Saccharobesus litoralis: one gene and its partner. The protein of the gene in region 1 interacts with the protein of each later gene in a pairwise test. Links are inferred from orthologs where the notes say so. Each region holds a gene or a part of one and is shown on either strand. Other genes may lie near its edges.

Region 1 (15,160 bases):
ATTCGGTCAGTTAAACAGCGCTTATATTCTGTAAACTCATTTGCCCAACTGAAATTAACGAAAAAGAAACCTAAAATAACCCAGTTGAATTTCACAACCTTCCTCTACATGCATGTAATTATCACTAGGATACTATGACAGTGTTCAAGTTAAGGTTCAATGCAAGTGAAAATGGAAGTATTAGGCTGTTCAACCACTTGCGGATAAGGATTAAATTTTTTGCTAATTCCCTTAGCCATAAATAATCCCAAAGCGAGGCCTATAAAACCGGCGACAATACTGGCTAACTCATTTTGCAAAAGCCACTCAATGGCTAACATGAGCAAAATCATCATAATTAATGGCAAGCCATATAACACAAAAGCCCCTGCCAGCATATTTTGTTCACTCACTTGCAAAACCACTTGCTGCTTGGGCGCTAATGTATGACTACACAGCGCTTTGACGCGATTACTTTTTGGGGTCAATGATTTAGCAATAACACCTGTGCCGCACTCACTATTATGCTGACAAGCATTACAACTGGTTTTAATTTGCGTTTCGACCCAAATAGTGTGCTTATCTATACGCTCAATAAATGTGGCATTTTCGTACAACATAAAATCATTTTCTCCTATGTCACTCTGACTAACAGCCTAGCATGTATTAACGTTGAGTAATCGACTGCGCTAGCTTTTTCGCAGTCACCATAGGAATTGCCCCAATCACTGTCACTTCAAACTGGCCAACCACTTCAGTAATATAGGTTTCAGCCCCAGAACTTAAATAAGTACTATGACCATTTGCATCCGTAACCTGACCTAAATCACGAATATAAACCGAAAACCAAACAAGACCGTCAGATAACATCACATAATCAACCCATTCTCGGTCGCCCATTAATCGGTGACGATTTAATTTAGTAGGAACAAACCCTCTCGGCACCCAACGCAATTGCCAGTCGAAGTCACTAATATTCTGCTGAACTTGCACTAAATTTTGAGTGGGCAATTCCATGGCAGCTAATTCATTGATCACAGGATCAACATCCTGTGACACCACAAAGCTAGTCACTTGAACTTGGCGCAGAACTTCACCTTTACTGCTAACAATAGCCATTTTAAGCGGTAGGGCACTCTCTTCGTGTAACCATATCCAAGTTGAATAACGTGTGTTATCACGGGCAACTATCCTTATTAATTGCGCTTTAAATCCCGCCACCCGACTTTTTCCAACACTCGTAAATTCGTAGTTTGCGCCAACCTGTTGTAAATCGGTGCGTAAAATATCCGGCAACGGACTGTGTGACAGGCTGGCTTTAACACTGTATGGCTGCTGACCGAAACCTAAATAGGTGATCATATCTCCCATACGTACGATTTGTTTAGTCGGCCCATTGAGCGAGGTTAATAACTCTAATTCTCGATATGACATTGACACAGGTAAATCTTGCGCTTCGCTATTAGTGGGTAATTGCTCTGTTGCATGGCTATCAACACGGCTATCAACACTACTATCAAGATTAGATAAGTGCTCGACACCATGTAACCAGTGCCAAGGGTGCACTTTGTTATCTTCAACCACAACTAGCGAAATATCGTAATTTAGCTGCTGAATCGCGACCTGCATCCGTTTAAGCCAATCATATGCAGAACCTGACGGTTCTTGACCAGTAACAGAAAAGCTAATTAGTAAGAGAAAGGAGCAAAGTGGCCTAAAATAGCCACTTGCTAGAGATATCAAGCTATTGAACAGATTGTGCGGATGGGTTTTGCTGTGGCTGTTCAGAAACTGCATGCTGTCGATTCTTTAATTGACGAGAGTGATCAAGTAGGTAAGAGTTTACACGACGTTGTTGCTCTTGTATGCCCACTGGATTGATAACAGTACGCGAGCTTTCTGCACTAACAGGATCTAAGCTAGTTGCCAACGGCATGGTATGCAACACTGGCTCAAAACCAGCTTCTTGCGTTTCTACCTGCTCAGCTTGAAAACCCACCACTAAAGCAGCGGCAAACGAGGCCGCAATACCATATTGCGCAACAGGTTTAAAAAATGAAATCACTTTTGCTTTTGTGGAAGGCTGAACTTGATGTGAAGTCTGCTCAGACACAGCGGCCGCAAACGCCGCATTCGGTGCCAAGACAACAGGCTCTTTTTCGATTGCATTTGCAATCGAGTCGGCCAAATCAAGATGAATATGTTCTGGCGCTTCATTGCGCAAAACATCACCTATCAAGTTATAACGACCAAACGCGCCTTCTAACTCTTTATCTTGCTTGAGACTATCAATGACTTGGGCTGTCTCCGGCTGACCATCAACAAAGGCAGACACGTTTTGTTTAACTTTTTGACTCATATAAATCAACTCGTAATTAGCGTTGTAAAATTGGTTTCAGGTTTTTGTCGATAACTTCTCGAGCGCGAAAAATACGTGAACGCACAGTGCCCACAGGGCAATCCATGATTTCAGCAATTTCTTCGTAACTCATGCCGTCTATTTCGCGTAATGTGATGGCATTTTTTAAATCATCCGGCAATGTATCAATGGTGCTAAACACCACCTGTTTGATTTCATCTGTTAACAACAAGTTTTCTGGCGTTGCAGATTCTCGCAGCCCAGTTGCTGAATCAATAAACTCAGCTTCTTCAACCTCAATATCACTCGACGCTACTTTTTTAGCAGTAGACGTTAAGTAGTTTTTTGCACAATTCACAGCGATCCGATACAGCCAAGTATAAAAAGCACTTTCACCACGAAAGCTTGGAATTGCACGATAAGCTTTAATAAAAGCTTCTTGAGCTATGTCAGCTACGTCGCCTTGTTGACGAACATATCGCGAAATCAGGTTAATCACTTTATGTTGATACTTTTGCACCAACAAATTGAATGCCTGTTTATCGCCGCGCTGAACACGCTCAACGATTTGTTGATCTGTATATCCGACACTCATAACCGAGTCGGTACTCCCATAAAAGTGTGATTGAACTCAGCAGTTTTTACTGCTCATTTGCTAATAGTAGACTGAGCCTACTTAAAAAAGTTCTCAAAATCTGCAGAAAGTGCGAAAATAGTTGCAATCAAAACGTAACAAAAGGCCGTGTTTGCTTAATAATCAAAGGCTTAGCGGTTACTCATGCAGATGGAAAAAATTGAACATCAGTGCCAAGTATTGGTGATTGGCGCCGGAGCAGCTGGGTTAACCCTAGCTTTACGCCTTGCCGACCAGTCTGACATTATTGTCTTAAGTAAATCCAACCTAAGCGAAGGCTCCACCTATTATGCTCAAGGGGGGATCGCGGCGGTTTATGATGAAAACGACAGTGTTGAATCTCACGTACAAGATACACTCATAGCCGGAGCTGGACTTTGTTCTGAAAAAGCCGTGCGTTTTACTGCCGAAAATGCCAGAGCCAGCTTGGAAACCTTAATAAGCTATGGTGTACCTTTTGACAAAGAAACTACACCTGACGGCGATGAGCGATTTCATTTAACTCGCGAAGGTGGACACAGCCATAGGCGTATTTTACATGCTGCCGATGCAACCGGTAAAGCAGTACAAAATACTTTAAATAATGCCACCAAGCAGCACGCCAATATTCGCGTGTTGGAACGTTACAATGCCGTAGACCTAATCACAGGTGCCAAACTTGGCGACAACGCCTCTGACAAGCGAGTATATGGCGCTTACGTTTGGAACCGTAACACCGAGCAAGTCGAAGTGATTAAAGCCAACGTTGTTGTGCTTGCTACGGGTGGTGCAAGTAAAGTCTATCAATATACATCTAACCCAGATGTTGCCAGTGGCGATGGTATTGCTATGGCTTGGCGTGCGGGTTGCCGCGTAGCCAATATGGAATTTAATCAATTCCATCCAACTAGTTTATTTCATGCCGATGCGCAAAACTTTTTACTCACCGAAGCCTTGCGAGGCGAAGGCGCTTATTTACGACGTCCAGATGGCAGTCGATTTATGCCTGAATATGACGAACGGGCAGAACTCGCGCCAAGAGATATTGTCGCCCGTGCGATAGACAAAGAAATGAAACGCCTTGGGGCTGACTCGATGTTTTTGGACATCAGCCACAAAGATAAAGCTTTTATCAAAAAACATTTTCCGACCATTTATCGCCGATGTCGAATGCTGGGCATTAAAATGCATGAACAACCCATGCCTGTCGTACCAGCCGCCCATTACACTTGTGGTGGGGTAAAAACCGATCTCAACGGTAAAACAGATTTAGATAATTTATATGCGGTGGGTGAAGTTGCTTACACAGGCTTGCATGGCGCAAATCGCATGGCGAGTAACTCTTTATTAGAATGTTTAGTCTTTGCCGAGTCTGCAGCTAAACACATTCAAAAGCATGACTATCATCAAGCTGAAAGCGCAGTCATTCCGGTTTGGGATGAAAGTAAAGTCAGTGATTCTGACGAAGCTGTCATTATTCAACATAACTGGCACGAACTGCGCCTATTTATGTGGGATTACGTCGGGATTGTTCGCACCAATAAACGCTTAGAGCGTGCTATGCGACGGATTGAGTTACTACAACAAGAAGTTCAAGAATACTATTCTCATTTCAGAGTCAGCAATAACTTGCTGGAACTGAGAAATTTATTAGATGTATCAGAGCTCATTGTGCGCAGTGCGATATCACGTAAAGAAAGCCGTGGCTTACATTACAATCAAGATTACCCTAAAACGAAAAGTCGCAGTAAACCGACCGTTTTAACTCCAGATAACTGTCCGATTAATTTTGCTGATTAGCCTCTAAAGGCTGAGCCCGTAGTCGTTTAATCACCCGTTTTAAGCGACTACGCGCGACAGGTTCCATATTATCAGGGGCAAATAAACAATAGGTTTTTTCTTGACTTAATTGACTAACATAAACTGTAAATATCCAAGACAAAAAATAATTGGATTGTGGTGAAAGCTGATATTCTACATCTTCAATCACAAGGTTACCGTTAAGCGCTAATGACCATACCTGCTGGGATATTAATGCTTGCCTACCAATAGAGATTACACAACCCCAAGCAACGAGCGCAAATAAACCTAAATAGATAATTAAATACCAGTCGAATATTTGCCAAATAAAAAGTGGCTCAAAAATCAAACTGAAAAGGCACAGATAAATAATTAAACACAACAAAATGGCAAAGCGAGAATACGCCTTGCCTGAGGTAAACTTAAGGCTAAACCTTGGCACCATTGAGTTTGTGGATTTTTTTAATTAAAGCGGCAAACTCTGGTTTTGGGCAGTCTTCATGTCCCATAAACCAAGCAAACAACTCGGGATCATCACAGACGAGTAACTTACGAAACGTCACTTGCTCCTCTTCAGGCAAGTTAGAATAATGATTTTCAACAAACGGATTAAAAATTACATCCAACTCCAGCATACCGCGACGGCAAGCCCAGCGTACTTTATTTAATGGGATGTCTGACATGTATCACTTCTTTTAAGAAAAATATTGCAGCAAATATAGCAATTCATCGCAGATAAACCAAATACCTTGATTTATAACCTACATAAATCACCACTATACCCTTTGTTAGATGGATTCTTATATGGATTAGACTTGTAAGCTTAAGTCTTTGCCCTAATATAAGACTCATTAGTTCAATAATTCAGATATCTATGTCAGAACAAAGCTCATCCTTGATCAAACTATCCAGTTGGGGCGCCATTAAAATGAGTGGAGCCGACAGTCGAACCTACTTAAATAGCCAAGTAACTGCACACATTAGTAACTTAACAGCGCAACAAGCTTGCTTTGCCGCTCACTGTGACGCAAAAGGCAAAAGCTGGAGCCATTTTTACTTTGTTCCAACCGGTGATGACTGCCAATTATTTCAACGCCAATCAACAATAGAAAAATCACTCGCCGAGCTCAATAAATACGGTGTGTTTTCTCGCACTGATATCACACATAACACCCAACTTCATTGGTATGCTCAGCTTGGCAATAACCAACTTGAGATAAACCAAGTATCGCAAGACGACACGACCTATCGTGTAGCGCTCTCGTCAAACATCACACTGATTGCAACTGAAACGCAACTTGATGCTAATAACAATGAAGCATTATTTGAAAAGGCCTTAATCGACAATGGTATTATTTTCTTGCATGCTGAACAGCAAGGTGAATATGTGCCACAAATGCTTAACCTGCAAGCCATTGACGGTATTAGCTTTAACAAAGGCTGTTATATGGGCCAAGAAACCGTGGCTCGGATGCGTTACCTTGGTAAGAATAAACGCGCTGCATTTCCCTTTAGCGGTCATGCCGACAATATAAATGTTGGTGATACATTAGAAATGCCTGCAGGTGAAAATTGGCGACGCGCTGGTACAGTAGTTAGCGCATGTGCAATTGACGGCCAGATGTATGGCATGGCAGTATGTGCAGCAGATTTAGATTTAAATACTCAACTTAAGTTAAAAAACCAAGATACAAGTCAATTCACGTTAAGTGAACTGCCTTACACTCTTGAATACAAGGCATCAGAATGAAAATAGCAAACAACTCAGTGGTAACCTTACATTATTTAGTTAAAGACAAAGAAGGAACGGACATAGACAGTTCTTTCGATGGTGAGCCACTGGTTTTCCTACAAGGTCAAGGTTTTTTAATTAAAGGCTTAGAGGAAGCATTGACCGATCGCCAAGCCGGTGAAAAGTTTAGCGTGGCTGTAGATGCTGAAAATGCTTATGGCGAAAGACACGACGGCTTTGTTCAAGAAGTACCACTTTCCATGTTTGAAGGGTTTGAAGACCAAATACATATTGGTATGCAACTACGTGCCAGTACAGACGGTGGCGAGCAAACAGTGATCGTAGTTGACGTAGCAGAAGATACGGTCACAGTTGATGGCAATCATCCGTTAGCGGGTATTGATCTTGAGTTTGACGTTGAAATTGTTGATGTGCGAGCAGCAACCGAAGAAGAAATCAAGCACGGCCATGTACATCAAGAAAAAGCAAGCTGCTGCAATGATTCAGGTTGTAGTAGTAATAAGCACTAATTAACCAGAGTTGAGGTTAGTTATCAGTTTAGATTGGCGTAACAATCAATTTTAAATAAACGTTTAAATTAATAAAAAGCCCAAACCGATAACCTGTTTGGGCTTTTCTCTTTAATCTATTAATAGCAGACTGCTAATCTTGCTGCTCAATTTTACTTGAGGCACCAGCGACTATTTTCTGCTCTAACTCTGCAACTTTCGCTTCCAAGTCTACTAATTTTTCACGAGTGCGCATCAATACCCGAGTTTGTACATCAAACTCTTCGCGACTCACCATATCAAGCTTATTTAACTGGCTTTGCAAAACTTGCTTAGTTTTATCTTCCACTTCTTCTGCAAATTTTTTAACCCCAGTGGGCAAGTTATCTGTCACTTGCTTAGCAATTTCTTCGAGTTTTTTGGTATCTATCATAAGAAAATTTTCAATAAGAGTTTAACGCTACGCTTCCTAAGGGTTGCGCACTAATTCAATACACCTAAATTAAATATTTCATTTAAGGCTTCGATACGATGTGTTGCTAGTCCGAGATCATCTTGACCTCGACTATAGTGAGAGTCGAGTAAAATACGAGTACCTACCCCAGCTAAATCTGCGGCTTTCATATCGGATATTTTATCGCCAATCATTATCGACTTAGCTATATTTATACCTTGCCGTTGTGCCGCTTCTAGGATCATACCTGGTTTAGGCTTACGACAATCACAATCTGTTTTGTATTCATTAACCGCTTTTTCAGGGTGATGCGGGCAAAACATAATGTCATTAATTTGCACATCATTAGCAGCAAATTGATCAACCATCCATTCGGTTAATACGTCAAAATCATGCTGTGAAAAATAGCCTCGCCCAATACCAGATTGATTGGTGACGATAATCAACGAATAGCCCTTAGCTTGAGCGGCTTGGCATATTTCAAAAATACCGTCTATAAATTCAAATTGATCTATCTGGCTAACATAGCCATGATCAAAGTTAATAACCCCGTCTCGGTCAAGAAACAGAGCTTTATTTTTAGCCAAGTTAATCACACGCAAACACCCAAGCTAATTTTTAATCTTGTTAATGATATTCGTTGTGGAGCAACCATCAACAAACTCAATTACTTTCACTTCACCGCCATTATCCCAAACTATATCAGCGCCAACAATGGTATCAGGCGTATAATCCCCACCCTTCACTAATACGTCAGGCTTAACCTGTTTGATCAAATCGTACGGTGTATCATCATATTCGTTGCCATTGACTTCGCCAAAAGGGATAACCCAATCAACGGCTTGTAATGCTGTCATCACGGTAGCGCGTTGCGCTAACGGGTTAACTGGACGGCCCTCACCTTTTAAACGGCGAATGCTTTCGTCAGTATTTAAACCCAGTACTAATCTATCACCTAAGGCTCGTGCTTGTTCTAAATAAGATACATGGCCCGCATGCAATATATCAAAACAACCATTAGTAAAAACGATTTTTTCGCCACACTGACGGGCAAATTCAATATGTTGTAACACATCTTCAAATGGCACTTGATAATGTTGTTGAGCCTTATCCCGAGTTTGATTAACACGACGCATTAGCTCCTCTGGGGTCACACAAGCGGCACCTAATTTACCCACAACAATGCCGGCAGCTAAATTGGCAAGTTTAGCGGCTAAGGCAGGCTCAGCACCAACCGTTAGGAAACAGGCCAAAGTTGCAATAACCGTATCGCCAGCACCTGTTACATCGTTCACTTCCAACACCTGAGCAGGTAAATCGACCTTGTGCTGGGCATTAATTAACGACATGCCCTGCTCACTACGAGTCAGTAACATATTATCGATATTATGCTGGGCGATTATTCCACGTACACTCTGTGCTATCGCGTCTTCAGAACCCGATTCACCACCAGCATCAATAAATTCTTTCAGGTTTGGCGTGACATAACTGGCTTTCGCATATTTGGATAGATCTTTAGCTTTAGGGTCGACTAAGACTAATTTACCCAATGCTCGCGCATCAGCTATCATTGATGTGACGTGGGCTAAGGAGCCTTTATTGTAGTCCGAAAATACCACGCAATCATAATTGGCTACAACTTGCTTAAACTTTGCTTGCAACGCATTGGCGGCTTGCAAACTAAATGTTTGCTCAAAATCTAAACGAACCACTTGTTGCTGACGACTCAATACACGTAGCTTAGTTATCGTAGGCTGTTCCGGCTGCTCAACTAACTGTGAGTCAATGTTATCTTTAATAAGCTGTTGCTTTAAAATTTCACCATTTTCATCCGTGCCAATAATGCCAAGTAAGCCAACTTTGCCATCTAAATGAGCAATATTACGCGCAACGTTGGCTGCGCCACCGACTTTATCTTGGCAGCTCGCCACTTTAACAACTGGAACTGGCGCTTCAGGTGAAATACGCGACGTATCACCTTGCCAGTAGCGGTCCAGCATAACATCACCAACCACCAAAATATTGGCTTGTGATAAACGTTGAAAATAACTCAATTCCATTAGCTATCTGATCCCGCTGTCACTAATTCGTCAATCGCTTCACAGATATAATGACCAATAAAAATATGCGCTTCTTGAATATGGGCGGTCACATCACTGGGAACAATTAAACTCAATTGCGCTATATCTTTAACCGCACCGCCGTCACGCCCAGTAAACGCAACACTATATGCACCAATATTATTAGCCGCTTCCAACGCTAAATTAATATTAGGGCTTTGACCTGACGTTGTAATGCCTATAACAATGTCTTCAGGCTTAGCGAGCGCCTCAACTTGGCGAGCAAAAACTTGGTTAAAACCATAGTCATTACCCCCTGCGGTTAAGATAGATGTGTCTGTAGTGAGTGCAATAGAGGCTAAAGCTCTGCGTTCTTTTTTATAACGAACGACAAACTCAGCCGCAAGATGTTGGCTGTCAGCTGCACTGCCGCCATTTCCCATGAAAAGAATTTTTCCGCCCTGCTGCAACGCTTGATAACAACGTTGAGTCAACTGAGATATTTGCGGAGCAAGCACCGGAAGTTTAGCAAAAACATCTTGATGCGCTTGTAAATTACGCTCAAATAGTTGCTGCAAATCAGTCATATATGATTTCTTACTTGAAAGATGGCAGCGCTTCAACATCACTGCCACACTAAATATCAATTGACTAACTATATCAATTGGCAGCGCAGAATGCATGAGGCTGGCGACAAATATTCTGTTATTTTGTCGCTAAAATTTGTTCTAACTCAGAATAATTTGATTGTTGATTAACCAACTGACATTTGCGTTTACGGCTTAACTTTTTGATTTTAGGCTCGATTGCTGCAGCCTGACGATGAGTTAAATTATTAAGTTGCCAAGCGACTTTCACAGGTTGGCGGCCTCTAAAGTATTTAGCGCCCTTACCGGTTTGATGTTGTTTAAAACGCCGTTCAACATCATTGGTGATCCCACAATATAAGCTCGTGTCGCTCGCCAAAATCAAATATACACTCCACTTTTCTCTTGCATCTAACCTAGCAAGTGAAATGTTCATTTTTTCAATTTCCTTTACCGTCACACTTACCAACCCAATAAATCGTCAAGCCAAGATTTTTCTTGCGGCTTGTTCGGGGCGGCAATAACTTCTTCAATACTCGGCGCATCTTCACAGGCAATTGGCGCAGCCAACCCATATTCAATAACAGGTAATAACAAAGTATCAGGACAACCAGGATCGACATGATATCCAGAGTCACTGCTGAAGTAGCGCATCGCTATACTTTGTGGTTTAGGAACCACTAAACTGACAGGTTGACGTTGCTTTTGATATTCACCAAAAATACGTAAAGCGCCTGACGAACCGGTCAACTGAGTACTGGTATTATCATCTTTGCCTACCCAAATCACCGCCAACTCGTTCTGATCATAACCAACAAACCAAGAATCACGTAATTCGTTTGTCGTACCCGTTTTACCTGCAAATCGAGTTTGACTATACATATTACCCAACCAGCGCGCGGTACCTTTGCGCGTAATTTCTTGCATGGCATAATTGATTAAGTACGCGCTTTCAGCAGTCAAAACTTGGCTTTTTGCTGTCTTATTTTCCGCCACTTTTTTACCCTGAAAATACACGCCTATCACAGCATTAAGTGAAAACTTATACCCTTGATTGGCAAGCGGCTGATAAACTTGAGCAACTTCAATCGGCGCCATTGAAACCGAGCCTAACAACATGGCTGGATACTGCGGAATAGGTGAATAGGCCCCCAACTCTTGCAATTGTTGTGACACTGAACTTAAACCAAGGCGCATTCCCAAATTAACCGCCGGTACATTACGACTTGTCACTAAAGCGTCAAGTAATGTTACTTGCTGTAAGAAGGTTTTATCATAATTATGTGGTTGCCAAACTTTTCCTAGATCACTGGTTAGGGTAATAGGTTTATCATCTATTAACGTGGCTAAGCCATATTTTTCTGGTTGACGAAGCGCGGCTAAATAAATGGCCGGTTTCACTAACGAGCCTATATTGCGTTGAGTATATAAGGCTCGATTAAAACCATTGTAGTGGGCTTGTTTATCACCAATAATAGCTTTGATCCCACCAGTTGAGCTGTCAACTAACACGACAGCGGTTTGCAAATCACTCACTTGCTTCTTAGACTCTAGCAAAGGCAGCTGTTTATCAATTGATAACTGCGCACGACGCTGGGCGACAGGGTCAAAATGAGTGTAGACTTTTAATCCATTAAATTGATGCGCTTTTTCTTTTAACAGTAATTTGAGTTCTTGCTTTACCTGCGTCATGTAACTGGCATATCGACCGCTTGACACTTTTGCCAAATCAATAATTTTCAACGGCTTTACCACATTCAATTCGTACTGCTCTCGACTCAGTAAGCGATTTTCCACCATTAAACGTAATATTAAATCTCGTCGTTCAAGCGCAATACGCGCTTTGTTTCTTGGGTTATAATAAGACGGACCTTTAACAATACCAACCAGCAGCGCTATTTCGTCAGGTGCGAGTTCATTTACATTTTTACCAAAATAAAACTGCGCAGCTAAGCCAAAGCCATGAACCCCTCGCGCGTAATTTTGTCCTAAATAAACTTCGTTAACATACGCTTCTAAAATCTCTTCTTTACTGTATTGTGCATCCAGTAATAACGCTATATAAGCTTCTTTTAACTTACGCCACAGGCTCCGCTCGTTAGTTAAAAACATATTTTTAACTAACTGTTGAGTTAATGTACTTCCACCTTGCACTGTACGACCTGCTTTTATGTTTTGCAGCAATGCTCGAATAATGGCTAGCGGAGATACGCCATGATGTTGATAAAAATGCCTGTCTTCGACTAACAGTAAGGTTTCTTTAAAAAGTTCAGGAAAATCAGCCAATGCAATAAAATCACGATCTTCTAAAGTAGACGTTTGTAACCTGTCAATCACATAGGGCTCTAATCGAAATGCGGTAACAGTCGAATTTATCGTCAAATCTGTTACCCGCTTTATACGGTTTTGTTGAAAATCAACTTTGAGCAAAGTGGCCGATTGTTGTTGCTCAACCTGCTGTTTTGCCACAGCGTAGTCAAATGCGCGTCGGTAAACTACAATACTTTGTAATGTAAAACTATAATCCCCCGGCTGACGCACCTGCTTAACCTTACGGTAATTTAACCGCCCCAAATATTCCTGCAACGCGTTAGCATTAATTGCGTCTCCCGTTGTGAACATCATAGGAGCACCCAATACTTCGATGGGCAATTGCCATTTATTACCATCAAATTTGCGTTCAATTTGTGCATCTAAATAGATGCCCCAAAACGCCAAAATACAAATAAAAACTAAGCTGAGTTTAATGAGAAAAAAGCAACAACGCACAGGCCAAGATCGCCTTGGCTGGATCATTTGTTTACTCACGAGTTAGTCCTTTGTCTTTTAGTTTGTAATCCCGGTTCAGCATGTTGTGGTTCGTCTGGCCAAAAATGCTTGGGGTATCGACTTTTCATGTCTTTTTGCACGTCTTTATAACTACCTAACCAAAAACTATTGATATCGTTAGTCGTTTGAATGGGACGTTGCGCTGGCGATAATAACTCCAGTGTTATTGCTATTTTACCATCAGCAACACAAGGATGCTGTTGTATTCCATAACAAGATTGCAATCGTAAACTGGTTTTAACTGGGTGCTCCCCTGCATAGTCCAGTCGATAATGATTACCATCCTGTGTTTGCCATTGGCTAGGTAATGCCTGTTTCAACCAGCTTTGCTGTTCATATTGTAAGCCACTGGTAACACAGCTTATCAAATCTAAATTCAATAATTGTTGCAGATTCTTTATTTGCGTTAAATGTAGACCAAACCAATGTTGCGCGTTGTTTTGTAACTCGTCGCTAGTGACTACACTAGGAAATAATGTCGAATTAATTTGATTAGCTAAACGCAACCGAGCCAATAACTGCTGCAGCTTTTCACATTGCTTAAACTCTTTAAACCCTTGGTTTTGAATATATTCCAACCAAGCTTGTTGCAGTTGCTGGGTACTGGGTTTAGATGTCATTAAACGTTTGTCTAACTCCAAGTTGCCATAACGCACAACTTCATAAAACTGCAATTGACCACTTTTATTATTTATTTCTAAATGGGTTGTTAAATTAGCTGCAGGTTCAATATATTCAGCAACATTTTGCTTGGTTAATGCTAGGTATTGGCGGATCACACCGGAAGCTTGCTTATCGGAAAAGCTAGCGCCTAGAACAAGGATAAATTCAATGTCTTGACTTATATGACTTTCGGCAGGAACTGAAACCGCAGTACCTGAGGCCATTAGATATCCTGCACCGCGTTTTTTGGCCACTCGCATAGGATAAGCCACCAAGGCTGCTTGCACTAGCTCATCTGGAATGATGTGATTAGGCGTATACTTATCGCTAGTTCGCCAGCGTTTAAGCAAACCTTTAATGTTGGAGTAGTATTTATAACTCGATTGGATCTGATTTATCACGTTAATATCATCTCGTCCCACCTGACCTCGAGGCATTTGTTCAAACAACCAAGCCGCGAGCACTTGAGAAGAATAGTTCGCTTGCTGACGAACTAACGCGATATCAATAGGTAAACCTTGTGAAGCTATACGTTGGCCTAACAAGGTAAGCTTGTTTTTCCCCAATTGCTCGGTTATCAACCCTTGTTGTTTCAAATAACTAATAGCTAGGTTAATTTGGCTATCACTAGGAAGTGTTGGCCAATTGAGCTCGGTAAAACTTTGGGCTCCCCAGTTAAGTAACTCTAGGTACACTTCGCTAATATCTGCTGTTTCTATCTCAGCTGGGTATTGTGTGCGCATTCTTTGCTGTTCATCTCGTGACCAAAGCCGATAAGCTATCCCCGCTTCGATCCGCCCTGCGCGCCCCTTGCGTTGCTCTGCTGACGCCTGAGATATCCGCTCGGTAAATAATGTACTAAAACCATTTTTGGGATTAAATCGCACTCGCTTATGTGTACCGCAGTCAATCACAATTTTAATGCCCGGAATAGTTAAACTGGTTTCTGCAATATTGGTCGACAATACCAACTTTCGCCTTCCTTGCTCATCCAAACTTAAAATTTGTTGCTGGTCATTTAAAGCAAGCTGGCCATGTAAACTCTGACAAACAATGTCTGCTGGCAGAATAGGCATCAATGCGCGCTGCGCTCGATTGATTTCACCAATACCAGGTAAAAACACTAATATATTTCCCTGTTGATCTAATGCCTCACGCACGACCTGTATCAGCTTGTCTTGCCATGACATTCTGCCCATAGGCCGATACGCAACCTCAACAGGAAATTGACGACCTTCTGTTTGGATCAATTTGGCTGCGGGTAATATTTTTTGCGCTAGTGGCAAATCTAATGTCGCGGACATCAAAACGAGCTTTAAATCATCTCGTAAACCTTGCTGAACTTCATACGCAAAGGCAAACGCCATATCGGCTTGCAATGAACGCTCGTGAAACTCATCAAACAAAATTAAATCGTAACCGCTTAGCTCTGGATCACTTTGCAACATACGGGTAAGCACCCCTTCCGTTACCACCTCTAAGCGGGTCGCGGCAGACACTTGCGTTTGCCCGCGCATTCGCAACCCTATTGTCTCACCGACTTTTTCATTCAAGCAGCTCGACATATAATTGGCT
Region 2 (15,107 bases), 2.2 Mb from region 1 along the record:
GTCCTACTTGGTGTTTATGCGGCATTGTCTGCATTTTTTGCCCCAATCACATACAAAACCACGTATGCTCATGGGTTCAAAAAATTTGACGGCTTTGCCTAAACACCAATTAGTTAATCATTTTTAATTTTTCCAAGCTTGAGTGCATACAACTGTATTAATAACAGTTCGTGTTTGAAATTTGTCGCTTGTGACGATATAAGAATTCAGAAATTTATCTGCTAACGGTGTGAACTCAACCTTTGGCAATACGTCTAAAACATTAGTTTTTGGATGTTAATCAGTTTTAATTAGTAAGGATTATTGTAATGAAGCAATACAACAAACAGTCTGGTTTTACCATTCTTGAGATCATGGTGGTCTTAGTTATTATCGGTATTTTAGCAGGTATGATAGCGCCGCAATTGATTGGCCAAAGTGATGAAGCAAAAATCAAAAAAGCTGCGACTGATATTGTCACGTTAGAAAATGCAATGGATATGTATAAGTTAAACAACCATAAATATCCTACAACGGATCAAGGTTTAGATGCATTAGTCAGTGCGCCTGATATTGAACCATTACCAAAGAACTACCCAGAAGGTGGCTATATTAAACGCTTACCTATGGACCCTTGGGACAATGAATACATGTTATTAAGCCCAGGTGATAATGGTAATTTTGATATTTATTCAATGGGGCCTGATGGTGAAGCCGATACCGAAGATGATATTGGTAACTGGAATATTGACGAGTTTTTACAATAAGCCGTCACAACATTAGATATTGACTAGATAAAGGGCGGTTCAATCGCCCTTTATTGTATAAAGCTAACCCAGTTATAGATAGTTTTAGAGTTAAGTAAAGCGCCATGACTAAGCCGTTTAATAAAGCAAGCAAACAACAAGGATTTACCTTGTTGGAGATTATGCTCGTTTTAGTTTTAATGGCGATTTTAGTTAGTTCTATTTCTTTTTCTTTTGATACCAATGACCCGTCGAAAAAAGTAGAAAAAGAAGCACGCAAATTTCAAGCTTTATACCATTTAGCGGTTGAATACGCGTTGCTTAATAATGTGCAATTTGGCGTGGTGATCAATGAAGCCGGCTATGAGTTTGTTGGCTTTGATGGTCAACGTTGGTCTCCTATCAGTGGCGAGGCGACATTTGCTGAACAAGAGATGCCGGAAAATATTACTCTACAATTGCGGGTGGATAATATTCCTTGGCTAGATCAGCAAAATCAAGAGGATGATTTATTTTCATCTAGTGATGATGAAGACACGCAAAAAGATGAAGAAGATAAGGTCGTACCGCATATTTACCTGTTTTCAAGCGGTGATATAACGCCATTTGAATTGCTGTTTATTTATGACGAGGCGTTTTCTGATATCGATAGTTTCTGCTTTTCAGTAACTGGTGAATATGCCATCCCGCTTAAAGTGGAAGGGCCATTAGAGGTCGATCTGTAATGAAACCTGTACTTATGTCTAAACGTCAATCTGGGTTTACCTTACTCGAAATTTTAGTGGCGATTGCTATTTTGGCTTTTGCCGGCATAGCCTTAATCTCGTCAACCACCACCCATGTTTCTAATCAAAGTATTCTGCAGCAAAATGCTTTTGCCCAGTGGGTAGCTAGCAACCAATTAGCCGAGTTAAGAATTAAGCGTAAATGGCCGGTGCCAAATAATAAGAAAGGCGAAGCTGAAATGGCCGGTACTACTTATTATTGGAAACAGACTGTGACTAAAACCCAAGATGTCAGCATGGTAATGGTTGAAATTACCGTATACAGTGATGAAGCCATGGAAGCGTCTATCACTAGCCTTGGCACTTATATTAGCAAGCGTAGTTAATCATGAAAAAATTAACTCATCACCGAGGTTTTACCTTAATTGAAATGCTGGTTGCGGTTGCTATATTTGCGGTCGTTGGGCTAGGTGCGGCTAACGTATTAAGTAGTATTTCAACCAGTAATGAAGTATCACTGACGCATAGCGAACGTTTACAATCATTACAGTTGGCTATATTAACTATTGAACGCGATTTACGCCAAGCAACCCGACGTAAGGTTAGGGTGGATGGCGAAAAAGCCGCAGATACTTTTATTTCCCATGGTGAGTTAATTTTAGATAGTCAATCTCAAGTACTGGCGTTACGAAAAGTAGGGTGGACTAATCCTATGTTTTTAATGCCGCGCAGCGAGGTGCAATCTTTTGCTTATCGTGTTGTTGATGATGTGCTGGAGCGGATCCATTTCGAATACCCTGATCCTGTTGTCGGTGAGGAATTTAAAGTTAGACCTTTACTCACAGATGTTAAGGAGCTGATTTTTGAATTCCATGATGGCAAAAACGATAAGTGGCAAACAGAGTGGCGCAGTAAAGATTTACCTGTAGCCATAGCTATCACATTAAAATTAGCTGATTATGGCGATATTCGCCGCGTTATTTTAATGCCGGAGGCGACCAAATAATGTTGGGTTGTCGAGGTGTTAGTAAGCAAAGAGGCGTGGCTTTAATTACCGTACTCTTGATTGTGGCTATTGTGACTGTGATCGCCACTGACATGGCTATGCGCTTACAAATGCAGATCAAGCGTACCGATAATTTGTACTCGAATGAGCAAGCTTATTGGTATGCATTGGGCGCAGAAGAATTTGTTAGCCTGTTATTGAAAGAGTCATTTGATGAAAAAGGCGGCGTGTTTAATTTAGAGCAAGCGTGGGCGATGCAAGACATGGTATTTCCGGTGGAAAATGGCGAAATATCGGGCGAGATCCAAGACTTACATGCTTGTTTTAATCTAAATGCGGTTTATCGCGATCCGAAAAAGCAAAAAAACAACCAGAATAATAACTCGAATAACCAAAATACTAACTCTAATAATCAAAACAGTAATAACACAACAGGTTCTCCGGCGAATGCCAGTCAATTTCAAGTGGAGCCTAAAGTGCAGTTTATGGCGTTGTTAGAAGCGGTATCTGTCGAAAACTATGAAGCCGAGCAGATCCGTGATGCACTATTTGATTGGCTAGATCCAGATACTAATACCAGCCCTTTCGGTGCTGAAGACTATGTTTATGAAGCGCGAATTAAACCTCATTTGGCCGCCAATAGTATGATGGTCGATGCGTCAGAACTGCGTATGGTCGAAGGCGTTAACAAACGTATTATGGATAAAATTATTGAGCATGTTTGTATTATTCCGGATGTAGACGAGCAGTTGATAAACGTAAACACCTTGGGTGACCAAGGCGCTGATATTTTACAAGCTATGTTTACGCCTAAGTTATCGTCTTCTGATGCGCAATCATTATTATCCAACCGACCTAAAGAAGGTTGGGCTGATATTAATGATTTTTGGCAAGAAGCAGAAATTCAGGCGATAGGTCAAATATCGCCACAAGTAAAACAACAATTTACGGTTAAAAGCCAGTACTTTAGAATGAAAGCCAAAACTGAGTTTAATCGCAGTTGGATAGGCTTAGAATCCATTATTATGTTGGATCAGAAAGGGCAAGGAAAAGTGATCGCCCGCAAGATTGGAGTTTAGTGTGTCCGAACAGTTATATATCCGACTCGGCAGTCAATTTCAGCACAAAGTGCATTGGCTAGTTTGGTCTGATAGTGAAAACGAAATTATTGCATCAGGTATATTACCTGATGCCGGTCAACTCAATACGTTACAAAGCCGAGCCGGTGGGCGCGCTATCAGTGTGTTTGTGCCGGGTAACGCAATTATTACAAAGCAAGTGCTGATGCCACCTAAAGCTGGGCGGCAATTTATTCAAGCCTTGCCCTTTACGTTGGAAGATGAGTTAGCACAAGATGTTGATGAGTTATTCTTTGCGACAGGCAGTAAAGTGTCTAAAGCGGGGCAGACTTATTTAAACGTGGCTATTTGTAGTAAACAACAAATGGATAATTGGTTAGCATGGTTAGATGCAGCCGAATTAGTCGCCACTAAGTTGATCCCTGATTATTTAGCATTGCCGGTTAAAGACGGTGAAATCAGTGCTTTGCAATTGGGTGATGAATGGTTGATCCGCGCGAGCGCGTTTCGTGGCTTTGAGGTAACAGGATCTGCATTACAAGATTGGCTGGACTTGTTGCCTAAACCTGAAAGTGCAACCGCCGAAAAACAAGCTGAATCAGATAGCGGAGCAGATACAGAAGCGGAAGAGACAGAGACACATACGGATGAAGTCGCACAACCTGTACTAGCTCACTATTCGCCTTTGCCTGCTGAGTTGACTACTGAAGGCTACCAAGTCAAAGAAAAAGCGTTTGATTTACCTTTGCAAGTCTTAGTACAAGGTGTTGATGCTGGTTGCTTAAATATGCGCCAAGGTATTTATCAACTGAAAAAGCAAACTTGGAAGTTTTTATCTGCATGGCGTAATGTTGCCATACTGGCTGGTGTGTTGTTTTTAATTCACATGGGCGGTCAGGTAAGCAAAATATACCAGCTAGAACAACAAGTTGCGCAACTTGATGATGAGATTAAGAAGACATTTTTGACTGCTTTCCCAAGTGGCAAGCGTATCAAAGTTAGTGGTATGAAGAAGTATGTTAAGTCGAAGATGAAAGAAGTTTCATTGTCGAGTGACGGCGACGAATTTATTGCCATGCTCAATTTAACTTTGGATGCCTTTGATAAAGTCAAAGATTTAAATCCAGAATCACTGCGCTTTGATGCCAAACGCAATGAAATCCGTATTCAAGCGACAGCTAGCAACTTTTCGAGTTTTGAATCGTTTAAAGCCCAACTCACTAATAACGATTTAAAAGTAGAGCAAGGTTCGCTTAATAATAGTAATGGTAAAGTTAGCGGTTCTCTGAGTATTAAAAAATAATGAATAAAATTAAACAATGGCATAGTGGGCTAGCTAAACGTGAACAAAATCTGGTAAATGTAGCGAGCATTGTGCTGGCTATTGGCTTGATTTTTCAGTTGCTGATTGGCCCAGTTAATGATCGTGCTGCCAAAGCGCAACGCGATTTAGATAATAAGCAAAAATTACTGACTTGGGTGGCTGAAAACAGTGCTAAATATCGTGCAGCATCCAGTAGTGGTGGTAAGAGCCGAGGCTCATTAAGCAATATTGCTAACCGAACTGCGCGCCAAGCGGGTATTTCCATTTCAGGTACTAAACCGCAAGGCAGTGAATTACAAATACAATTGGATAGCGTGCCATTTAATAACTTGATGAAATGGCTAGAAAAACTGGTTAATCAAGAGCATGTAAAAATCACCATGGTGGATATTAGTGCCAGCGATAACCCAGGTGAAGTTAAAGTTCGACGCCTACAATTGGCACAATAAGGCGTTGATTAGGATAAAAATATAAATGAAGTCTTGGATAAAAATTGGGGTTGGTTGCTTTTTCTTATATATCGCCTTTTTGATCGCCACCATTCCTGCAAACTTTGTGATCAGTAAAGTCAAACTTCCAGCCAATGTTGCACTAGGCAATGTGTCGGGTACGTTATGGCAAGGCAAGTTAGACACTTTAACCGTTGACGGCATATTACTTAAGAATGTGGGGTGGTCTATTGCCCTGCCGAAATTGTTAAGTGGGGAAGTTGGTGCCGATTTTAAATTTGGTAGTAGCCGCAAAATTTTAGAGCCATTTGGTCAAGGTTATGCGTACTTTGCCGGCGCGCAAAATATAGGCTTAGCCAATACTCAATTATCGATTCCGGCTGACATTGCTATGCCTAAACTTAAGCAAATACGCGGTAATATGGTTGAAAGCTTACAAGGAATTGTCAAGGCGGACATACAAGCCGCGAGCATAGGCAAACCATACTGTACTGAGTTGGCGGGTAAAGTAAATTGGCAGCAATCAGCTTTGGGCGTCATGGGCGGGCAATTTTCTTTGGGTGATCTCAATGTTGATTTAGCTTGTGATAAGGGAAATTTGCTTGCTAGTGTTAAAGGTGACGATAAAACCTTGTTGCTTGATTTAAAAGCAGAGCTTAAGGATAAAAACCAAACCAAAGTTGATGGTTTTGTTAAAGCAGGCCCTTCTGCTGATGCAATGTTAATGAATGCTATGACATTTTTGGGCAAAGCAGACTCTCAAGGTCGTTATAAAATTAAGTTTGGCCGTTAACGCGGTTAGCTTTTCGTATATGCACAATAATAAAAAAAGCGGCTTAGCCGCTTTTTTTTGTTAACTGATTCAGCTCTGGCTTTAGTTTAAGCTTTGTTTGCTCGGCTTTTACGCTTTTGCTGATACTTGGTTTTTAACCACTGACCACCTTTATAGACAACCGCTACTGCCAAGGCTAGCATAGCGACATGATATAACTCATGTACCGCATGGCTTAAAAACTCATCTTCATGGGCACTAGCACTGGTTGCCATTAATATTGAACACGCTGCTAGGCTGAAAGTTTTAATCGTCTTTTTCATTTTTATTCTCCTATACAGCCTTGGCTGCTGTTACGTTTAACATGCCTTCGGTTTCGATAAAGTTAATGATTTCATCAAGACCATGTTTAATTTTCATATTAGCGAAGATAAATGGACGCTCGCCCCGCATCTTTTTAGCGTCGCGATCCATCACTTCTAATGACGCGCCAACTTGATCGGCGATGTCGATTTTATTGATGATAAGTAGATCAGACTTAGTGATACCAGGGCCACCTTTACGCGGGATTTTGTCGCCTGCTGACACATCGATAACGTAGATGGTTAAATCGGAAAGTTCAGGGCTAAAGGTTGCGCTTAAGTTATCACCACCACTTTCAACTAATACAAAATCCAATCCTGGATGACGTTCTTGCAATTCGTCTATAGCCGCTAGGTTCATCGACGCGTCTTCGCGAATGGCGGTGTGCGGGCAGCCACCCGTTTCTACACCCATAATGCGATCTGCATCTAATGCGTTATGGCGAGTCAGAAACTCAGCATCTTCGCGCGTGTAAATATCGTTAGTCACCACAGCCATATTGTATTTATCACGCAGCTCCATACATAAAGTGCGCAGTAGGGCTGTTTTGCCTGAGCCGACTGGTCCGCCGACACCGATTCTTAGTACTTGTTTATGTTTCATTGTTGTTCTCCTTAATTCGCTAAATATAAGAAATATTATGAACGAAATAATCTTGAATATTGTTCTTCATGCCAGGCACTCGCCATGGCTAATCTGGGTAAACTGCAGCCAAGGCTGTCATCATCAAGCTGTTGTGCTTGTTCAACCGCGTTTTCGATTTCGCCGCTTAATGCAAACAACAAGTTTTGGGCTTGAGTTTGCCCTAATGGCGCTAACTTAGTTGCGGCGGCGACTTGGTTGTCGATAAATGTCCAACAATAGCCCGTTAAGGCTTGGTGTAACTCTATTTTCATGAGTCGGCAGGCGATGGCAAAACCAGCAACAAAGCTAATCTCCTTGCGTTTAAGCAATGAATAGACAGGTGTACAGTCAAGCTCTTCTAAGCTCAGCAACAAACGCGACAATGCTTTACCCATAGCGACTTCAGCCAGCCTAAGCTCCGCTGACTCACGAGTAGCTATTAGCATATCGTCCCATTCAACAAAGGTTTTGCTGTCAGCATGCGCTGAGCTAGGAACCGCTTTATATAGCCTAAGCAACAAGGGTAAGTCTGTGCTGGCAATCGCGAGTTGTAGGTTAGAGCTTATCCAGTCGGAGCTGGTTTTTAGATCTTTGACCCAACCGAGTTCGATTGCCATCTCTAGCCCTTGTGAAAAGGAAAAACCACCAACAGGCAGGTTAGCGCTGCATATCTGCAATAAACGAGTTAACTGCAAGCCATTTTCTCCCTTACTAGCGCCTTGCTTAATGTTTATGGGCGTGATGATGTCCATAAGCACCATTTTCCGGTTCAAAAATTGCTGGGGTTGTATTAACGGTTAAACCATATTGCTCGACTAGTTCGGCTAACACATGATCGGGTTTAAAACGTACCCAACATTCACCTATTTGCAGGCTAGTATGACGATTGCCTAAGTGATAACAAATACGGCTAAAGGTTGGCCAGTCACTGGCCACGGCGGTGAACACTTCTTCCTCTTGGCCTTTAACTTCAATTAAACGACCGCATTCGGTTTTAAGAATTTCACCTATGCGTAACGGGTTGCCACGATCAACAAAAATGCCGATTAGCGCACCCTTGTCGGTCATGCCTTTGATACGGGCTTTTTTACGAGTGTCGTAATCAAGCGTAATAGAGTCTGTTATCGGCTGATGACTGTGATCTAGCCTTTGGTATACTTGTAACATAATGTCCTACCATCAGTTATGTTTTAGCCTGCCCACTCCGCTTCTATGCTGCATTGTTTCTATTTCAGGTAGAAAGCAAATTGGGTTAGCTGTCGAGTTTTAATGTTTAATTGAATTTCAGCGTAGGTTGGTGCTGAGCTTGCGAAGCCCAACGCTAAGCAATGTTGGGCTTCATTCTTCAGCCGCAACCTACAATGTGTGTGTTAAAACAAGCAATAACGCTGGGCGAGTGGCAACTCAGTTGCTGGCTCGCAGGTTAATAATTCACCATTAGCACGCACTTCATAGGTTTGCGGATCAACTTCGACTTTTGGTGCCCAGTCGTTGTGGATCATGTCGGCTTTGCCAATGTTTCTGGTATTACGGCATACACCTACTAAACGTTGCATTCCTGCTTGTTCCGGTACCCCTTTCTCTACCGCAACTTGCGACAAGAAAGTCATAGAGCATTGCCCCGCTGCTTTGCCTAATGATCCCCACATAGGGCGGTAATAAACCGGTTGTGGTGTGGGAATTGAGGCATTGGCATCACCCATAGGCGCTGCAGCGATAAAACCGGCTTTAAGGATCATCGCCGGTTTAATACCGAAAAATGCTGGTTTCCAAAGCACTAGGTCGGCTAATTTTCCAACCTCAATCGAGCCAACTTCATGGCTAATACCATGGCTGATGGCTGGATTGATTGTGTATTTAGCGACATAGCGTTTTAGGCGGAAGTTATCGTTGCGTTCAGTATCGGGAGCCAATGGTCCACGTTGCACTTTCATTTTGTGCGCGGTTTGCCAAGTACGGGTGATCATTTCGCCAACACGGCCCATGGCTTGGGAATCAGAGGCAATCATACTTATTGCGCCAAGATCCTGCATAATATCTTCCGCTGCAATACTCTCTTTACGGATCCGCGAGTCGGCAAATGCGATATCTTCAGGAATACTCGGATCCAAATGGTGACATACCATCAACATATCGAGATGTTCATCAATGGTATTAATGGTGAATGGTCTTGTAGGGTTAGTTGATGAAGGCAATACATTGGCTTCACCACAGGCTCGAATAATATCAGGTGAATGACCGCCACCAGCACCTTCGGTGTGATAAGTGTGAATGGTACGGCCTTTAAATGCACCTAAGGTATCTTCAACAAAACCGGATTCATTCAAGGTATCGGTATGAATAGCAATCTGCACATCGTATTCTTCTGCGACGCCTAAACAACAGTCGATTGCGGCAGGTGTTGTGCCCCAGTCTTCATGCAGTTTTAAGCCACAAGCGCCCGCTTCAATTTGTTCAGCCAAGGCCAAAGGTAAGCTAGCGTTACCTTTGCCAAGAAAACCAAAGTTCATTGGCATATCGTCGGTTGCTTGCAGCATCTTGGTAATATTCCAAGGACCTGGGGTACAAGTCGTCGCATTAGTGCCTGTCGCAGGGCCTGTGCCACCACCTATCATGGTAGTCACACCCGACATTAAAGCTTCTTCAACTTGTTGTGGGCAAATAAAATGGATATGCGCATCAATGCCGCCAGCGGTAATAATTTGACCTTCACCAGCGATAACTTCTGTGCCTGGGCCAATTTCAATATCGATTCCGTCTTGGATATCTGGATTACCGGCTTTACCGATAATGGCAATGCGGCCATCTTTAATACCAATATCCGCTTTAACAATGCCCCAATGATCAAGGATTAAGGCGTTGGTGATCACCAAATCGACCGTTTTACTGCATGAAGCTTGGCTTTGCCCCATACCGTCACGAATAACTTTACCGCCACCGAATTTAACTTCTTCACCATAGGTGGTGAAGTCTTTCTCGACTTCCAACCATAGCTCGGTATCACCCAAACGGACGCGATCGCCTACGGTTGGGCCAAACATATGGGCATAGGCATGTTTATCGATAGACGCCATTAGCTATTTCCTTCTGTTTCTTCTAGTTTGCCCATGACTTCGCCACGAAATCCGTAAACCTCTCGTTTGCCGGCAAAAGCGACAAGTTGAACTTCACGTTGTTGACCTGGCTCGAAACGCACCGCCGTTCCGGCTGTAATGTTTAAGCGATAGCCTGTGGCTTTTTCGCGGTCAAAGCTCAATGCGCGATTGGTTTCGGCAAAATGGTAATGCGAGCCTACTTGAATGGGGCGGTCACCTTGGTTAGTGACTTGTACTTGAATTTTTTCACGACCTTGATTGAGCTCATGCTCACCAGCGTCGGTTTTAATTTCACCTGGGATCATGTCGGCCTCTTACACTATAGGGTTATGAACGGTGACTAGCTTGGTGCCGTCAGGGAAGGTGGCTTCAACTTGCACCTCTGGGATAAGGTCAGCTATGCCATCCATTACTTGCTCGCTAGTTAACAAGGTGCGACCGTAATCCATTAACTCGGCAACTGTTTTACCATCGCGCGCGCCTTCAATGATTTCCATCGTGATATAAGCCATGGCCTCGGGGTAATTAAGCTTTAAACCACGGTTTAAGCGACGCTCGGCTAATAGTGCAGCAGTAAAAATAAGTAATTTGTCTTTTTCTCTAGGTAATAAATCCATACCTGTTTAGCCTCGAAAATAAAAATTAGGTGTACCAAATACGCGGTTTAGTCGCGGTTTGTTGGCAACAAACCGGACGTGCTATTTGCCATATTTGATAAAATAATGCTTTGGCTTGTTCTGCCTGATCGCCAAGATAGCGCGCCAGCAAAATTCCACCGACGTCGGTAATACTGATCAGCTTATCGGCATTTAAAACTTCGATACGCTGTCGAATTTGGGATTGCAGGGCTTGACGAGTCGCCACTTGCGCTAGCGCATGGGGGGCTGCTAGCACAAATGTTGCGAACACGGAATGACCCGCTAGCCCTGCATTTTTACTAAACAATAAATTGCTTTGATTGATCGCAATGCGGTCGTGCAATTTTAATTGCTTGTCGATATACACACGGGTTTGCTGAGTAAAGCTACCAGTATCAAAAGCTTGTTGGTTTTCGCTTAAGCAATTGATATCCCAACCCAGATAAACGCTGGTTTGGTCAATATAAATATCTTGTTTGTTGGTCGCTTGGGCACCGCGAAACACTATGGTTTCTTGTGGCAAACTTTCGACAATCGCATTGTTTTGCAATTGATACGTGCAATGCTGTAACTGACGTGGATCACCAATGTTTTTGTCGGTTCGAGCTTGATAAAAACGGTTGGCACCCGGTGTCGTTATTAAAGTATGTGCATTGTTTTCGGCACTAATATCTATATGCAATTGATCACCAGATACGATCCCAGCCGGTGGATGCAAAAGGTAAACATGCGCACAATGCTTACCTTCAGGGTAAAAAGCCTTTTGAATAGTTAAGGGGCCACGCCTTTGGCTTTTTACCAATTGTGTTCCGCGTTTGGCCGTGCCTTTAAAACCCAATGTTAATTGGGCTAACCATTCACGGCTTTTTTGCGTGTTCAACATGTTTAATCGTTCTGCGGCAGACATCTTGAGTGATAATCTCCTGTTATACCGCTAAATACTGAGCAACCAGCTCATCGGTTAATTCTTCCATTGCGCCGGATGCAATCACTTGGCCTTTTTCCATTAGGTGGAATTCTTGACCTACCGCGCGAGCAAAGGGTAGTTTTTGCTCGACTAAAATAATGGTCATGCCCTGTTCGCGATTAAGTTTTAACAATACGTCGCGAATAAGCTGCACGATATTAGGCTGAATACCTTCATTAGGTTCGTCGAGGATCAATACATCTGGGTTCAATACGAGTGCGCGGGCGATGGCCAGTTGCTGTTGTTGACCACCTGATAAGTCCCCACCGCGACGTTGCAACATCTCTTTTAAGACCGGAAACAACTCAAAGATATGCTCGGGAATGGTTTTGCTAGTTTGGCGCTTACAGTTAAGGCTAAGCTTGAGGTTTTCTTCAACCGTCAGTTGCGGAAAAATATCTCGCCCTTGCGGAACATAGCCAATACCCAATTGTGGACGGCTTTCGACTGAGCGTTTATTTAAGCTCTCACCATTTAAACTTAGATCACCTGATGCTATGGGTAGCAAGCCCATAATGCATTTAAGTAAGGTGGTTTTGCCGACGCCGTTACGTCCCATAATACAGGTGCGAGAGCCTGGCTTAATTTGCATATTCAGATCCCATAAAATCTGAGTGCCACCATATTTTTGATTTACGTTTTCTAATTGGATCATGCTTAGCTTTACTCCTTGCCAGTCTCTTCGCCGTGACTTTCTTCGCCAAGGTAGACCTGAATAACATCTGGGTTAGATTGGATCTCGTTCATGCTGCCTTCGGCTAATACCGTACCTTGGTGTAAAACGGTGACTTTACGGGCAATTGAGCGGACAAATGCCATATCATGCTCAACCACGACAACCGAATGTTTACCGGCAAGAGAAGTCAGAAGCTCGGCGGTGCGTTCGGTTTCTTGTGCTGTCATACCTGCTACCGGTTCATCTACTAATAGCAAGCGTGGCTCTGCAGCCAATAACATGCCGATTTCCAACCATTGTTTTTGACCATGCGACAAAGAGCCTGCCAACAAATGACGCTGCTCGGTTAAGCCGATAGTGAAAAGGATTTCAGCAATTCGATCTTTTTGCTCGCCTGATAATTTATGAAATAAGGATGTCCATATACCTTTATCACCAGCAAGGCTAAGCTCTAAGTTTTCAAATACGCTAAGCTGTTCAAATACGGTGGGTTTTTGAAATTTACGGCCAATGCCCGCGTTAGCTATTTCTGACTCATTTAGTTGCAATAAATCGACTTGCTGACCAAAACTAACTCGACCTGTATCAGGGCGTGTTTTACCGGTAATAACATCCATTAAAGTGGTTTTACCGGCACCGTTGGCGCCGATCAAACAACGTAATTCGCCATCATTGATATAGAGGTTTAAGTCGTTTAACGCTTTAAAACCATCAAAGCTAACACTGACATCTTCAACATATAAGATCACACCGTGTCGCGTGTCTGGCTCGATATGATCTTGTGCCAGTAAAGGTGAGCCTTGAGTTGGCTTAACGGCTGTTTCTTGTGCCAAATTCATTATTTGCTCTCCAAGGCTGGGTTTAGATCGTCAGTATCATCGATTGAGTTTTCTTGAGCTTTGTTTTGTTGCTCAGCTTTTGGTTGTTCGCCCTGCGTTTGGCTTTGCTCTTTATTTTCGTTTAGCTGAGCACCTTTCCATTTCGCGTATAGCTGTGGCGCTAATCCGGCGATACCCTTTGGTAGCAGTAAAGTCACTAGCACAAATAATCCACCCAGTGCATACAACCAAGCTTCAGGCATAATGGCGGTGAAACGGGTTTTAGCGTAGCTAACAACAACGGCTCCGATAATAGCGCCGTACAAAGAACCACGTCCGCCAATGGCGACCCAAATAACCATTTCAATAGAGGCAAGCGGTGAAAACTCGCCTGGATTGATAATGCCAACCTGCGGTACATATAACGCACCAGCAATACCGGCTAAAATGGCTGAAACAACAAAGATCCAAACTTTGTAATTTTCTGGTTTGTAACCAACAAATCTTACTCGGCTTTCGGCATCGCGGATGGCTGTAACAACCCGCCCCATTTTCGAGTTAACGATAAAGTGACACAGTGCAAATGCCAGACAGAGAATGATTGAGGTGATGACAAACAAACTGACTTTGGTTTGATTGTTTTGCAACGAGAAACCAAAAATATCCTTAAAGTCGGTTAAACCGTTGTTACCACCAAAGCCCATTTCGTTGCGGAAGAAGGCTAGCATCAAGGCATAAGTCATGGCTTGCGTCATAATAGACAAGTAGACGCCGCTAACTCGTGAGCGGAATGCCAACGAGCCAAAGATATAAGCTAAAAGACCTGGCGCTAAAAACACCATTAACACCATCCAGATAGCACTATCGGAACCCGACCAGTACCAAGGCAAAGCATCCCAGTTAAGGAATACCATAAAGTCTGGCAGTTCAGGGTTGCCGTATACGCCGCGATCACCGATTTGCCGCATTAGGTACATGCCCATGGCGTAGCCGCCAAGTGCAAAGAAGGCGCCATGACCTAAGCTTAAAATTCCGCAGTACCCCCACACCAAATCAACCGCTAAAGCGAGTAGGGCATAACATAAGTACTTACCGAATAAGGTAACTGTGTAGGTACTCACATGGAAAAAGGAATCTTCACTAAATGCTAAGTTACAAAATGCCATATAGAAAGTGGTCACTAATAAGCAAGTGATCACCCAGTGCAAGCTATTAAATTTTTTCAGTGCTTGAGCAAAAAATGATTGCGAAGACACGTTTTGAGATTGAGTGGAAGTTAACATTAGTCTGCCGCCCTACCTTTTTGTGGAAATAAACCTTTCGGACGTTTTTGAATAAAGAGTACTAAGCCGACAAGCACGATAATGCTGGCTAAGACTGAACCGGTAATAGGTTCTAAGAATTTATTCACTGTACCGAGTGACATGGCTGCGACTAGCGTGCCCCAAAGGTTACCAACACCACCGAATACCACGACTAAGAATGAGTCAATGATGTATGACTGACCGAGATTTGGCCCTACGTTAGTAAGCTGACTTAAGGCAACCCCAGCAACGCCAGCGATACCTGAACCAATGCCGAAGGTAATAGCATCGACCCAATCACTCTTAATGCTTAATGCACGCGCCATTTCTCGGTTTTGTGATACAGCGCGAACATGCAAACCCAGCGAGGTCTTTTTCAAAATCATCAGTAAGGTGACAAATACCATTAAGGCAAAAATGATGATGTATAAGCGGTTATAGGTTAGTGAGAACACTGGGTTGATTTGCCAAGAACCACTCATCCATTCAGGTGAGGCGACTGTGCGGTTTAATGGTGAGAATACACTTCTGACTAGTTGTTG

What was found.
Region 2: the proteins of C2869_RS11685 (region 1) and ureG interact in binary tests that used the Escherichia coli proteins (3 or more experiments, as listed by UniProt). The link is inferred for Saccharobesus litoralis from one-to-one orthologs.

Annotation. Positions count from the first base shown.
Region 1 is NZ_CP026604.1:3,266,787-3,281,946, reverse strand. What follows is about bases 5,283-8,255. They hold C2869_RS11685 (FKBP-type peptidyl-prolyl cis-trans isomerase), read left to right. Parts: upstream 5,283-6,497; coding sequence 6,498-7,013; downstream 7,014-8,255. Other genes in these bases: hldE (bifunctional D-glycero-beta-D-manno-heptose-7-phosphate kinase/D-glycero-beta-D-manno-heptose 1-phosphate adenylyltransferase HldE), read right to left, coding at 8,058-8,255; gmhB (D-glycero-beta-D-manno-heptose 1,7-bisphosphate 7-phosphatase), read right to left, coding at 7,476-8,033; ubiK (ubiquinone biosynthesis accessory factor UbiK), read right to left, coding at 7,147-7,425; ygfZ (CAF17-like 4Fe-4S cluster assembly/insertion protein YgfZ), read left to right, coding at 5,626-6,501; C2869_RS11695 (FAD assembly factor SdhE), read right to left, coding at 5,283-5,434. Outside these bases: C2869_RS11730 (phospholipase A), read right to left, coding at 1-95; C2869_RS11725 (SoxR reducing system RseC family protein), read right to left, coding at 150-599; C2869_RS11720 (MucB/RseB C-terminal domain-containing protein), read right to left, coding at 646-1,776; C2869_RS11715 (sigma-E factor negative regulatory protein), read right to left, coding at 1,724-2,338; RNA polymerase sigma factor RpoE, read right to left, coding at 2,355-2,933; nadB (L-aspartate oxidase), read left to right, coding at 3,123-4,751; C2869_RS11700 (hypothetical protein), read right to left, coding at 4,735-5,196; more of C2869_RS11695, read right to left, coding at 5,180-5,282; more of hldE, read right to left, coding at 8,256-9,506; C2869_RS11665 (D-sedoheptulose-7-phosphate isomerase), read right to left, coding at 9,506-10,093; C2869_RS11660 (GIY-YIG nuclease family protein), read right to left, coding at 10,212-10,529; mrcB (penicillin-binding protein 1B), read right to left, coding at 10,556-12,901; ATP-dependent helicase HrpB, read right to left, coding at 12,898-15,160. UniProt on the Escherichia coli protein: Folding helper with both chaperone and peptidyl-prolyl cis-trans isomerase (PPIase) activities. Chaperone activity prevents aggregation of unfolded or partially folded proteins and promotes their correct folding.
Region 2 is NZ_CP026604.1:5,421,974-5,437,080, reverse strand. Bases 5,231-8,150 are described here. They hold ureG (urease accessory protein UreG), read right to left. Parts: upstream 7,047-8,150; coding sequence 6,414-7,046; downstream 5,231-6,413. Other genes in these bases: ureE (urease accessory protein UreE), read right to left, coding at 7,791-8,150; C2869_RS20775 (urease accessory protein UreF), read right to left, coding at 7,082-7,819; C2869_RS20785 (hypothetical protein), read right to left, coding at 6,188-6,403; C2869_RS20790 (type II secretion system protein N), read left to right, coding at 5,334-6,101; gspM (type II secretion system protein GspM), read left to right, coding at 5,231-5,308. Also shown: type II secretion system major pseudopilin GspG, read left to right, coding at 309-746; type II secretion system minor pseudopilin GspH, read left to right, coding at 851-1,450; type II secretion system minor pseudopilin GspI, read left to right, coding at 1,465-1,836; type II secretion system minor pseudopilin GspJ, read left to right, coding at 1,839-2,456; type II secretion system minor pseudopilin GspK, read left to right, coding at 2,456-3,535; type II secretion system protein GspL, read left to right, coding at 3,537-4,838; more of gspM, read left to right, coding at 4,838-5,230; more of ureE, read right to left, coding at 8,151-8,234; ureC (urease subunit alpha), read right to left, coding at 8,438-10,141; C2869_RS20760 (urease subunit beta), read right to left, coding at 10,141-10,467; C2869_RS20755 (urease subunit gamma), read right to left, coding at 10,477-10,779; C2869_RS20750 (urease accessory protein UreD), read right to left, coding at 10,805-11,707; urea ABC transporter ATP-binding subunit UrtE, read right to left, coding at 11,727-12,422; urea ABC transporter ATP-binding protein UrtD, read right to left, coding at 12,431-13,282; urea ABC transporter permease subunit UrtC, read right to left, coding at 13,282-14,544; urea ABC transporter permease subunit UrtB, read right to left, coding at 14,544-15,107. UniProt on the Escherichia coli protein: Involved in the maturation of [NiFe] hydrogenases. Required for nickel insertion into the metal center of the hydrogenase. Exhibits a low intrinsic GTPase activity, which is essential for nickel insertion.